DNA from 3 places in the Rhizobium arsenicireducens genome. Region 2 is predicted to be linked to each of the others. Evidence: predicted binding sites of a transcription regulator. Region 2 holds the regulator's gene; each other region holds the start of a gene.
What was found. Region 2 encodes LexA, which represses DNA repair genes until DNA is damaged. Its sites were predicted from a motif close to TGTTCNNNNTGTGTTCNG; they were not measured.

Region 1 (3,275 bases), 1.7 Mb from region 2:
GGGAGGCGGGCCGGCGCGCGACCTCGTCCGCGCGTTCCGTGCCGCCGCGCGTGCTCAACTGGCCGAGCAACTGCACGAGGCCGGCAACTTCGCCCCGCAGACGCTGCGTTTCGGCGGAGGTCTGCTCCACCATGGCCGAATTCTGGTGCGTGAGCGTATCCATGCTTTGCGTCGCCTGGTTGACCTCCTTGAGGCCGGTCGCCTGATCCTTGGCGGCGGTGGCGATCTCGGAAACGATGGAGTGGATCGTGTCGATGCGGCTGATCATGTCGGCAAGTGCCGTGCCGGTGTTCGAGACAAGCCCAACGCCTTCGTTGACCTGATGGCTGCTCTGGGAGATCAGCCGCTTGATTTCCTTCGCTGCATCCGCGCTGCGCTGGGCAAGCTGGCGGACTTCCTGGGCGACCACGGCGAAACCCTTGCCGGCGTCACCGGCACGCGCCGCCTCGACACCTGCATTCAGCGCCAGGAGATTTGTCTGGAAGGCAATCTCGTCGATGACGCCGATAATCTTGGAGATTTCGGTCGATGACTTTTCAATCTCGGCCATGGCAGCAATCGCCTGGGCGACAACGTCACCGGAACTGCGTGCCTGCTGCTGGGTGTCGTGCACCGCCATCGAGGCGCGTTCCGCATTGGTCGCCGTCTGGCCGACGCTCACTGATAACTGCTGCAGGGCCGATGAGCTTTCCTGCACGCCCGCCGCCTGCTTGGCCGTGCTGACAGCGATGTCGTCGGACGCCTTGGCGATCGTATCGGTGCCGTTCAGAATCTCCTCCGAGGCGCGACGAATGGAGGCGAAGGACTCGCTGAGCCGCACGACGGTCTCGTTATAGTCGAGGGCCATCTGCTTGAAATTGTCCGGGAGGTCGGTGGTCATCTTGCTTTCAAAGTCACCGCGGGCGAGCGCTTCGAGGCCACGGCGCAAATGCTCCATGGCGACCCGCTGGTCGTCCTCGAAGCGTTTGCGTTCTTCCTCCAATACCTTGCGCCGCTCATCGAGTTCGGCAAGATAGACCGAGATCGCGTAGTCCATGTCGAGCATGGATGCCTTGATCAGGGCGCCGAGCTTTTCTCCGAGGGCCTCTGCATGATGCTTTCCGAAGGGAAACGGCCAGTGCTTGACGAGGACGCCCGACACCAGTTCGGTCATCAGCTTGGAATAGCCGCCGATGTACCAGCGAGGTTCGAGGCCGATGCGCGCGTGGGTCTTGCCCACGGTGGTGACGCCGTTGACGTAATCGCTGTCAAAAGTACCCTTGGAGAGTTTGTCCCAGTGCACCATCTGGGCATTCTTCGCCCCGGTCATGTGCTCCTTGCTGCTGAAGAAGCGGGCGAGCTGCGGCGTGGCGGCGACCTTGGCATAGAATTTGTCGAGCGTGCCGCCGAGAAGCTCCCCAAGAGTTGGACGCAGCGAATTCAACGTTCTGGACGTCTTCTGGTCAATTTCGAGAAATGCGAGACGTTCGGTCAGGTTCTTGTCTTTTTCTGCACTCATTGGATCTCGCAATGCCTTCTCGGAGCGGGGACGCACCCCCGAATTTCAGAAATACTCCACAACAATTCGTGAAATTCCTAAATGGAGCATGAACGCGGCCTGCGAGAAATCGCGATTTGGCAAGTCATTGCTTACACTGATCGGCCGGATTATCTGGACGAGTGCCGGGCCGGCATTGTCGGCGATGCCCGCATTGGATCGCTCCTGAGCCGCGCGCTAAGAAAACAGGCCTTGGCCTTGCGGAGATCGCGGGCGCAATGCTGCTTCGGCTCGAACTCTTGCCTCGCGACGGCGCAGGCAGTCAAATGTTCCTGATTTGATCTATCGCTGTTTCGCGAATCTGCTAGTCTTCCACGCCATGAACAGTACCGACCTCACCGCGCTGGCCATCGGCACCTTCGGCCTTTCTCCGATCGCCCTTGCCAGCATCGTCGCAGCATCGCTGCTGACGGCGTTGTTTCTGCTCATCCTGTCCATCCACCGCGCCGGCCGCAGTCGTGCGGAGATCGCGATGGACGCGGCGCGGCGCGAGGCCGTGGCCGAGGCCCGGCTCGCGGAATTGTTGAGGGCCCAGGCGGAGATGCAAGGGCGGCTGGCCGCAATGTCCGATGTGTTCGGCAAGCGGCAATCCGAACTCAACCAGACGATCAACCAACGGCTCGACGGCCTGACCCAACGCCTCGGCACGACGATCACCGAGCAGACCAAATCGACACATGAGAACTTGCGCCAACTGCAGGAGCGGCTAGCGGTGATCGATGCGGCACAGAACAACATCCAGTCATTGGCCAAGGACGTCGTGGGTCTCCAGGCTATTCTGTCCAACAAACAGACGCGCGGCGCCTTCGGCCAGTCACGCATGGAAACGATCGTCGCCGACGGGCTGCCAATGGGCGCCTATACTTTTCAGTCTACGCTTTCAAACGGCATGCGCCCCGACTGCACGATCCGCATGCCGAACGGCTCGCCGCCGCTGGTGATCGACGCCAAGTTTCCGCTCGAGGCCTGGAACGCCATTCGCGACGGGCAGACCCCGGAAGAGAAGAAGGTGGCCGGCCAGAATTTCCGGCGCGATATCGAGGTGCATATTCGCGACATTTCGACGAAATACCTGATCGCCGGCGAAACCCAGGACATGGCCTTCCTGTTCGTTCCGTCGGAATCGATCTTCGCCGAGATCCACGAACATTTCGAAGCGATCGTGCAGAAGGCCCATCGGTTGCGTGTCGTGATCGTCTCGCCATCCTTGCTGATGCTGTCGATCCAGGTGATCCAGGCAGTCCTCAAGGACCAGCGCATGCGCGAACAGGCTCACCTGATCCAAGGCGAGGTCGTTCATCTGATGGAAGACCTAGTCCGCCTCGACGAACGCACCAGAAAGCTGCAGGGTCATTTTCTGGCGGCCCAGAAAGACGTAGACATGATCCTTACCTCCGCCGACAAACTGACAAAGCGCGGCGCCAAAATCGAGGCACTCGAGTTTCCGGCGGCTTCGGCGACAGCGCCGGACGAAGGCCAGAGATCGGTGGAAAGCCGGACTGGCCTCCTGAAACTGAGGATCGTCGACGATGAATAAGGCTGGCTTCTGACGGGACGGACACCAAGGACGGAAACACGCATGATCACTGTATTCGGCTCCATCAACATGGATCTCATTGCCACGACGCCTCGGCTCCCGAAACCCGGCGAGACGGTAGCCGGCACAGACTTTGCGACCGCTGCCGGGGGCAAAGGCGCCAATCAGGCGCTGGCCGCCCGCCGTGCCGGATCCGCCGTG
Region 2 (3,275 bases):
GCGTGGTTTCTGCCGCTTGCGTCGATCGGCCTTCTTCTGATGACGTTGTTACGGACGCGACTGCGGCATGCCGGCACTGTCTTGCTCGCGGCGGTGATCGCGTTCCTTGCGCGGGGTCCTGCGCCGCCGGCCGCCGATATCCTGATTGCGGAAGACGGTCAGCTTGTCGGCCTGCGCGTGTCGGAGGACAGCATCGCGACCAATCGAGCCCGCCCGCCTCGGTTCATCTTCGATCAGTGGAAGGCAGCGCTCGGAATCGACGAGCATGTGAGACCCGAGGAACGAAGTGTTTCATCGACCGGGCCGCCTCCCGGCTCACCAGACCTCGGCGCAAAAACGGCCGCGAACGGGCCGGTGCCCGGCGCTCCACCGAACAGACGGCAGCCGGTGCAGCGGCGTCAGTGGTCGGAGGCGGAAATCCGGGCGGCGCGCGATCGGATGCAAGAGGCCGTGACCGAGGGCGGGGAAGACCGTTTTATTTGCGAAGGGAAGCTCTGGTGCGTGGCGCGGCTTGATAGCGGTTGGACAATCGCCACCGTGGAAGAGGCCGCTTTTGTCGGCGGCGCCTGCGATGTGGCCGATATCGTGGTATCGGCGCGGCGCGTCGCCTTTTCGTCCTGCCGCTCGGGCGCCCGGCTCCTTACTGCTGAAACAATGCGTCGCAGCGGGGCCGTCGAAATCCATCTGGGACGACGCGAAGCCGGCGAAATGACGCTCACCACATCTTTCGAAGGCCTGACCCGTCCCTGGTCGATCCACCGACGCTACGACTGGCGTAGCGCCAGCTTCGTCCCGGATTCAGAGAGGGAGGGTGTCAACCCGGCCATGCCGGAAGCACAGCCGAGCAGCATGGCAGAGTTAAGTGCGCTCAGTGGTAGCGGCGAATGAGGCCGACCAGCTTGCCCTGGATCTTGACGCGGTCCGGGCCGAAAATGCGGGTCTCGTAAGCCGGGTTCGCCGCTTCGAGTGCGATCGACGCGCCACGGCGGCGGAAACGTTTCAAGGTTGCCTCCTCATCGTCGACCAGGGCGACGATGATATCGCCCGGATTGGCATTGGAGGCGTTGCGGATAATGACCGTGTCGCCATCCAGGATGCCCGCCTCGATCATCGAGTCGCCCTTGACCTCGAGCGCATAATGCTCGCCGGATCCCAGCATTTCGGCGGGAACGGTAATGTCGTGGGTGTTGTTTTGGATCGCCGAGATCGGAACGCCTGCGGCAATACGGCCCATGACGGGGACGCTGACCGAATTCGACGTGTCCTCGACGGGCTTTTGCGCCGCCACGGGCGTCTTGCCCAAGCTGCCTTCGATCACGCTGGGTGAAAAGCCGCGGCGCGGCTGGAGACTCGGCGAATAGGCTTCCGGGAGCTTGATCACCTCGATCGCACGGGCGCGGTTTGGCAGGCGCCGGATGAAGCCGCGCTCCTCAAGGGCGGTGATCAAACGGTGGATGCCCGACTTGGAGGCGAGATCCAGCGCGTCCTTCATTTCGTCGAAGGATGGAGGGACGCCGGATTCCTTCATCCGTTCGTGGATGAAAAGAAGCAGTTCCTGTTGCTTGCGCGTCAGCATGTTGCGGTGCCCCAATTGTGAAACAAATACGGAACATACACTATCTGTTCCAGTTGTGTTCCGCAAGTACCAAAGATCCCTTGAAGTCTGCAGTGCGAATGGTGAATTTTTTGATCACGGCGCTTTGCGTGTACAGGACGCGCTGATCTGGCTCCGGGCGTGGCGAGGCGATAGCGGATCGGCTTGCCATCGAGAGGCAAATGGCGCAAATCATCCCGTCGATGGCGAGTGCCTGACAAGGGGGTATGGGATGTCCGGATTGAACAAAGCGCGAGGCCTCGACCATGTCGTCCTCCCCGTCCACTCGCTGGAGGCGGCGCGCGGTCGGTTGAGCCAGCTCGGCTTCACCGTGGCGGCCGATGCGCGCCATCCGTTCGGCACCGAGAATGCCTGTGTGTTCTTCGCCGACGACACTTATCTCGAGCCGCTCTCCGTCGCCAGCCGTGAGGAATGCGAGGCGGCGGCCAAGGCTGGAAACATGTTCGTGGCGCGCGACCTGGCGTTCCGGTTCCGCAATGGCCCGGAAGGGCTGTCGGCGATCGTCGTCAAGACCGATGATGCCGAGGCCGATCACCGGCGTTTCGCTGCGGCGGGTTTTTCCGGCAGTCCGATTCTGCACTTCGAGCGGGTGTTCAAGATGGCGGACGGATCAGATGTCCTGGGCGGGTTCAAGCTTGCCTTCGCGGCCGACCTGCGGGCGCCCGACTTCTTCCTGTTTGCCTGCGAGCGGGTCAATCCCTTGCCGGCGGACCGCGGCGCGTTGGCGCGGCACGAGAACGGCGCGCTTGGTCTATCGACCGTCGTGCTCGGCGAGGACAATCCGAGCGACTTCCAGTATCTGCTGGAAGAGGTATTCGAGCAGCGCGAAGTCGAGGCCCATTCCTTCGGGCTGTCGCTGCAATCGGCCAATGCCAAGGTCGAGGCGCTGACGCCGGCCGGGCTTGCCGGCTATTTCGGGCTCGAGACAAAGGATTGCGGACGGGGGCTCAAAGGCCGGTTGCTAATCGTCAAGGTTGCCGATATCGGCGTGACAGAGCGGCTGCTCGCTGCTAAGGGCATCGCATTCAGCCGCCACGGCGCGCGTCTGATCGTTCCGCATGAGGCGGGGCAGGGCGTGCCCTTCGTTTTCGAGGAAGTTTGATGAGCAATCCGACCCATTCCGAAGTCGTCGTCGGCGAAGGTACCGCCAAGGTCGTCTTCTCCAATTCCAAGCGATTCTCGCTGATTGCCGGCCCCTGCCAGATGGAAAGCCGCGATCACGCCTTCATGATCGCCGGCCAGCTTTCGGAGATCTGCGGCGAGCTCGGGCTCGGCCTCGTCTACAAGTCGTCCTTCGACAAGGCGAACCGCACTTCTCTTTCTGCAGAGCGCGGGATCGGCCTGGAAAAGGCGATGGAGGTCTTTGCCGATCTCAAGAAGGAATACGGCTTCCCGGTGCTCACCGACGTGCACACCGAAGAGCACTGCCGGCTGGTTGCGCCGACGGTCGACGTTCTGCAGATCCCGGCGTTTCTCTGCCGCCAGACCGATCTTCTGGTGGCCGCTGCCCAGACCGGCCGTGCGATCAACGTCAAGAAAGGCCAGTTCCTCGCCCCTTGGGACATGAAGAACGTCCTCAACAAGATCAATGCCAGCGGCAATGCCAATGTCATGCTGTGTGAGCGCGGCGCATCCTTCGGCTACAACACGCTGGTGTCCG
Region 3 (3,275 bases), 1.8 Mb from region 2:
GATCATCCCGTCCTTCGCCGAGCGCTACCTGTCGACCGCGCTGTTCGCCGGGCTCGGCGAATAGGCCGCGCTGCACGCTGCATTCATCCGCAAGGGGGCGCCGACGGCGCCCCATCGACTTTCCGGCCCGATACATGGCCCGGACCGCAAAACGGCAAGCCTCTTGCGCAGCCGGTCGCATCAAGCGCATGCGACGCTCGCCACTTTTTGCATTGCCTTTCCCCTCACGCTCCACCGTCCAGCCGGCCACCTTCCCAACTTGGCGGCGCGACCTTACGCTTCCTGGGCGCGACACCACTTCGCTACGCCGCCGCCGACAGCCGCTCCGAGGCGATGCGGTAGGAAATCGCTTCGGCCAGATGAATGCGTCCGAGCAGGGCTGCCCCATCCAGGTCGGCGAGCGTGCGCGCCACCTTCAGCACCCGGTGATAGCCGCGGGCGGAAAACTTGAACTTGTCAGCCGCGTCGCGCAGCAACTGCAGGCCGGCAGTGTCGGGCTCGGCGAGCTTCTCAATCAGCGCTGTCGAGCAGCGAGCATTGGTCGTCACGCCGCCGATTCCCGCCGCCTCGAACCGCTCACGCTGCATGTCGCGGGCGATCGCTACCCGGCGCGCCACATCGGCGCTTTTCTCCGCCGCCATCGGCCGGATGAGATCGGCGGCCGAGACCGCCGGTACGTCGATGCGGATGTCGATGCGGTCCATCAACGGCCCGGAGATCCGCCCCTGATAATCGGAAACGCAGCGGGGCCCGCGCGCGCAGGTATGCCCCGGCTCGCCGGCCATGCCGCAGCGGCACGGATTCATCGCCGCCACCAGCTGGAACTCGGCGGGATAGGACACCCGGTGATTGGCGCGCGCGATGATACATTCTCCGGTCTCCAATGGCTGGCGGAGCGCGTCAAGCGCCGGGGGCGCAAATTCCGGCAGTTCATCGAGGAACAGCACGCCGCGATGGGCAAGCGATGCCTCGCCCGGCCGGGCACGCAGACCGCCGCCAACAAGGGCAGCCATGGTCGCCGAATGGTGCGGCGTGCGGAACGGCCGGCGATCGGACAGCTTCCCGCCCGAGAGCTGGCCGGCGACCGAATGGATCATCGAAACCTCCAGCAGTTCGGCGGCCGAAAGCGGCGGCAGGATCGACGGGAGACGCGCAGCCAGCATCGACTTTCCGGAACCCGGCGGCCCGACCATCAGCAGATTGTGCCCGCCAGCGGCCGCGACCTCCAGCGCCCGCTTGGCGCTTTCCTGGCCCTTGATGTCGGCAAGATCCGGCAGGTTGGACGGCAGCGCGCGAACCGCCGGCTCGGGCCTTGTCAATACCTGGGTGCCGCGAAAGTGGTTGGCGAGCGCGATCAGGCTACGCGGTGCCAGGATATCGATATCGGCGCCGGCCCAGGCAGCCTCCGCCCCGCAGTCGGCCGGGCAGATCAGCCCCTTGCCGAGCGCGTTCGCGCCGATCGCAGCCGGCAGAGCGCCTGCGACATTGGCGATCGTCCCGTCGAGATTGAGTTCGCCGATCACCACATAGTCCGAAAGCGCATCGCCGGGGATCGCACCAAGCGCCGCCATCAGTCCGAGCGCGATCGGCAGATCGAAATGCGAACCCTCCTTGGGCAGGTCGGCGGGCGCCAGATTGACCGTCACCTTCTTGGGTGGCAGCGCCAGACCCGAAGCGTGCAGGGCCGCCTGCACCCGTTCGCGGCTCTCTGCCACCGCCTTGTCGGGCAGCCCGACGATGTGCATGTTGATCTTGCCTGGCGCGACCATCACCTGGACATCGACCGGAACGCCTTCAATCCCCTGGAATGCGACTGTACTGACACGCGCTACCATTGCCCGCCCCCAAAAAGCCAGTCCGCGCCACGCAACTACATCTTGCGCGGGCCACGGGTTGCAATCTGGCACAGAACAACCTCGATAACAAGAACATTAACGGAACAAATTCGCGCAGTACGCGATGCCCGGTTGCAGCTGGTTGTACATGGGGAACGAAGAGGGATCAGACGGCAATCAGAGCGCCTCAGGCCCGTTTCTTCTCGATCGCGTCCCACAACAAAGCGGCAATGTCAGCACCGCCGAACTTCTTGACTTCGCGGATGCCGGTCGGCGACGTCACGTTGATTTCGGTCATGTAGTCGCCGATGACGTCGATGCCGACCAGCAGGAAGCCGCGCTCCTTCAGCGCCGGGCCGATGCGGGCGCAGATTTCCTTTTCCCGCGCCGTCAGTTCGGTGGCCTCGGCGCGTCCGCCGACATGCATGTTGGAACGACTGTCGGTCTCGGCCGGGACACGGTTGATCGCACCGACCGCCTCCCCGTCGACCAGGATGATGCGCTTGTCACCCTTTCGCACCGCAGGCAAATAGGCCTGGGCGATGAAGGGCTCGCGGAACATCTGGTGGAACATCTCGATGAGAGAGGTGAAGTTGCGGTCGTCGCGCGTCGAGTGGAACACGCCGGCGCCGCCATTGCCGTAGAGCGGCTTCAGGATGATGTCGCCCATCTCCTCGCGGAACCGGGCAATCTCGGTCACGTCCCGGGTAATCAGGGTCGGCGGCATCAGGTCGGCAAATTCGGTGACGAAGATCTTCTCCGGCGAATTGCGGACCCAGGCCGGGTCGTTGACCACCAGCGTCTTTGGATGGATGCGCTCCAGAAGATGCGTCGAGGTGATATAGGCCATGTCGAAGGGCGGATCCTGGCGCAGCAGCACCACATCCATGGTCGACAGATCGACCCGTTCAGGCTCGCCCAGGGTGAAGTGGTTGCCCTTCTCGTCGCGCAGTTCCATCGGCTCGACGGTCGCTATGATGCACCCGTCGCGCATGGAGAGGCGATCGGGCGTATAGTGGAACAGACTGTAGCCGCGGGCCTGGGCTTCGATGCTCATCGCAAAGGTTGAGTCCCCGGCAATCGCAATGCCTGAGACATGGTCCATCTGGACCGCAATATTCTTGATCTTCGCCATGGCCGGCCCCTCGTTGAAAGCACCCGAGATTTAGGCCGCCTCCTTTAGAAAGGCAACGTCGCGCACCATCAATTCTCCTGAACCTCCGCTCAGCCGAGAACCTGCTTGGCGGTGGGCGAACGCAGAGCATTGCGAATGCGGTAGAGCGTGGCGAGCGGCTCAGGGAAGGGCTTGCGGACAAAGGCGATCTTGCGGACATAGTCGTCGACGCGCCAGGTCGCCCAGGTGCCGCCGCGGAAATAGGCGATGTCGCCAACCTTCAGCAGCCGCTCCGAGCCGTCCTCCGCCGTCACGTGGACCTCGCC

Region 1: the regulator LexA is predicted to act here: its motif matches at 1,805-1,822, upstream of ACWPVA_RS14765 (DNA recombination protein RmuC).
Region 3: the regulator LexA is predicted to act here: its motif matches at 1,925-1,942, upstream of ACWPVA_RS15120 (YifB family Mg chelatase-like AAA ATPase).

What each region holds. Positions count from the first base shown of each region.
Region 1 covers NZ_CAXHYK020000001.1:2,975,475-2,978,749, forward strand. The annotation lists gene ACWPVA_RS14760 (methyl-accepting chemotaxis protein) at 1-1,498, opposite strand, end outside; gene ACWPVA_RS14765 (DNA recombination protein RmuC) at 1,857-3,074, shown strand; gene ACWPVA_RS14770 (ribokinase) at 3,117-3,275, shown strand, end outside.
Region 2 covers NZ_CAXHYK020000001.1:1,256,266-1,259,540, forward strand. The annotation lists gene ACWPVA_RS05905 (ComEC/Rec2 family competence protein) at 1-888, shown strand, start outside; gene lexA (transcriptional repressor LexA) at 869-1,576, opposite strand; gene ACWPVA_RS05915 (VOC family protein) at 1,827-2,717, shown strand; gene kdsA (3-deoxy-8-phosphooctulonate synthase) at 2,717-3,275, shown strand, end outside.
Region 3 covers NZ_CAXHYK020000001.1:3,047,404-3,050,678, forward strand. The annotation lists gene cysK (cysteine synthase A) at 1-64, shown strand, start outside; gene ACWPVA_RS15120 (YifB family Mg chelatase-like AAA ATPase) at 303-1,835, opposite strand; gene gshB (glutathione synthase) at 2,023-2,970, opposite strand; gene ACWPVA_RS15130 (cupin domain-containing protein) at 3,060-3,275, opposite strand, start outside.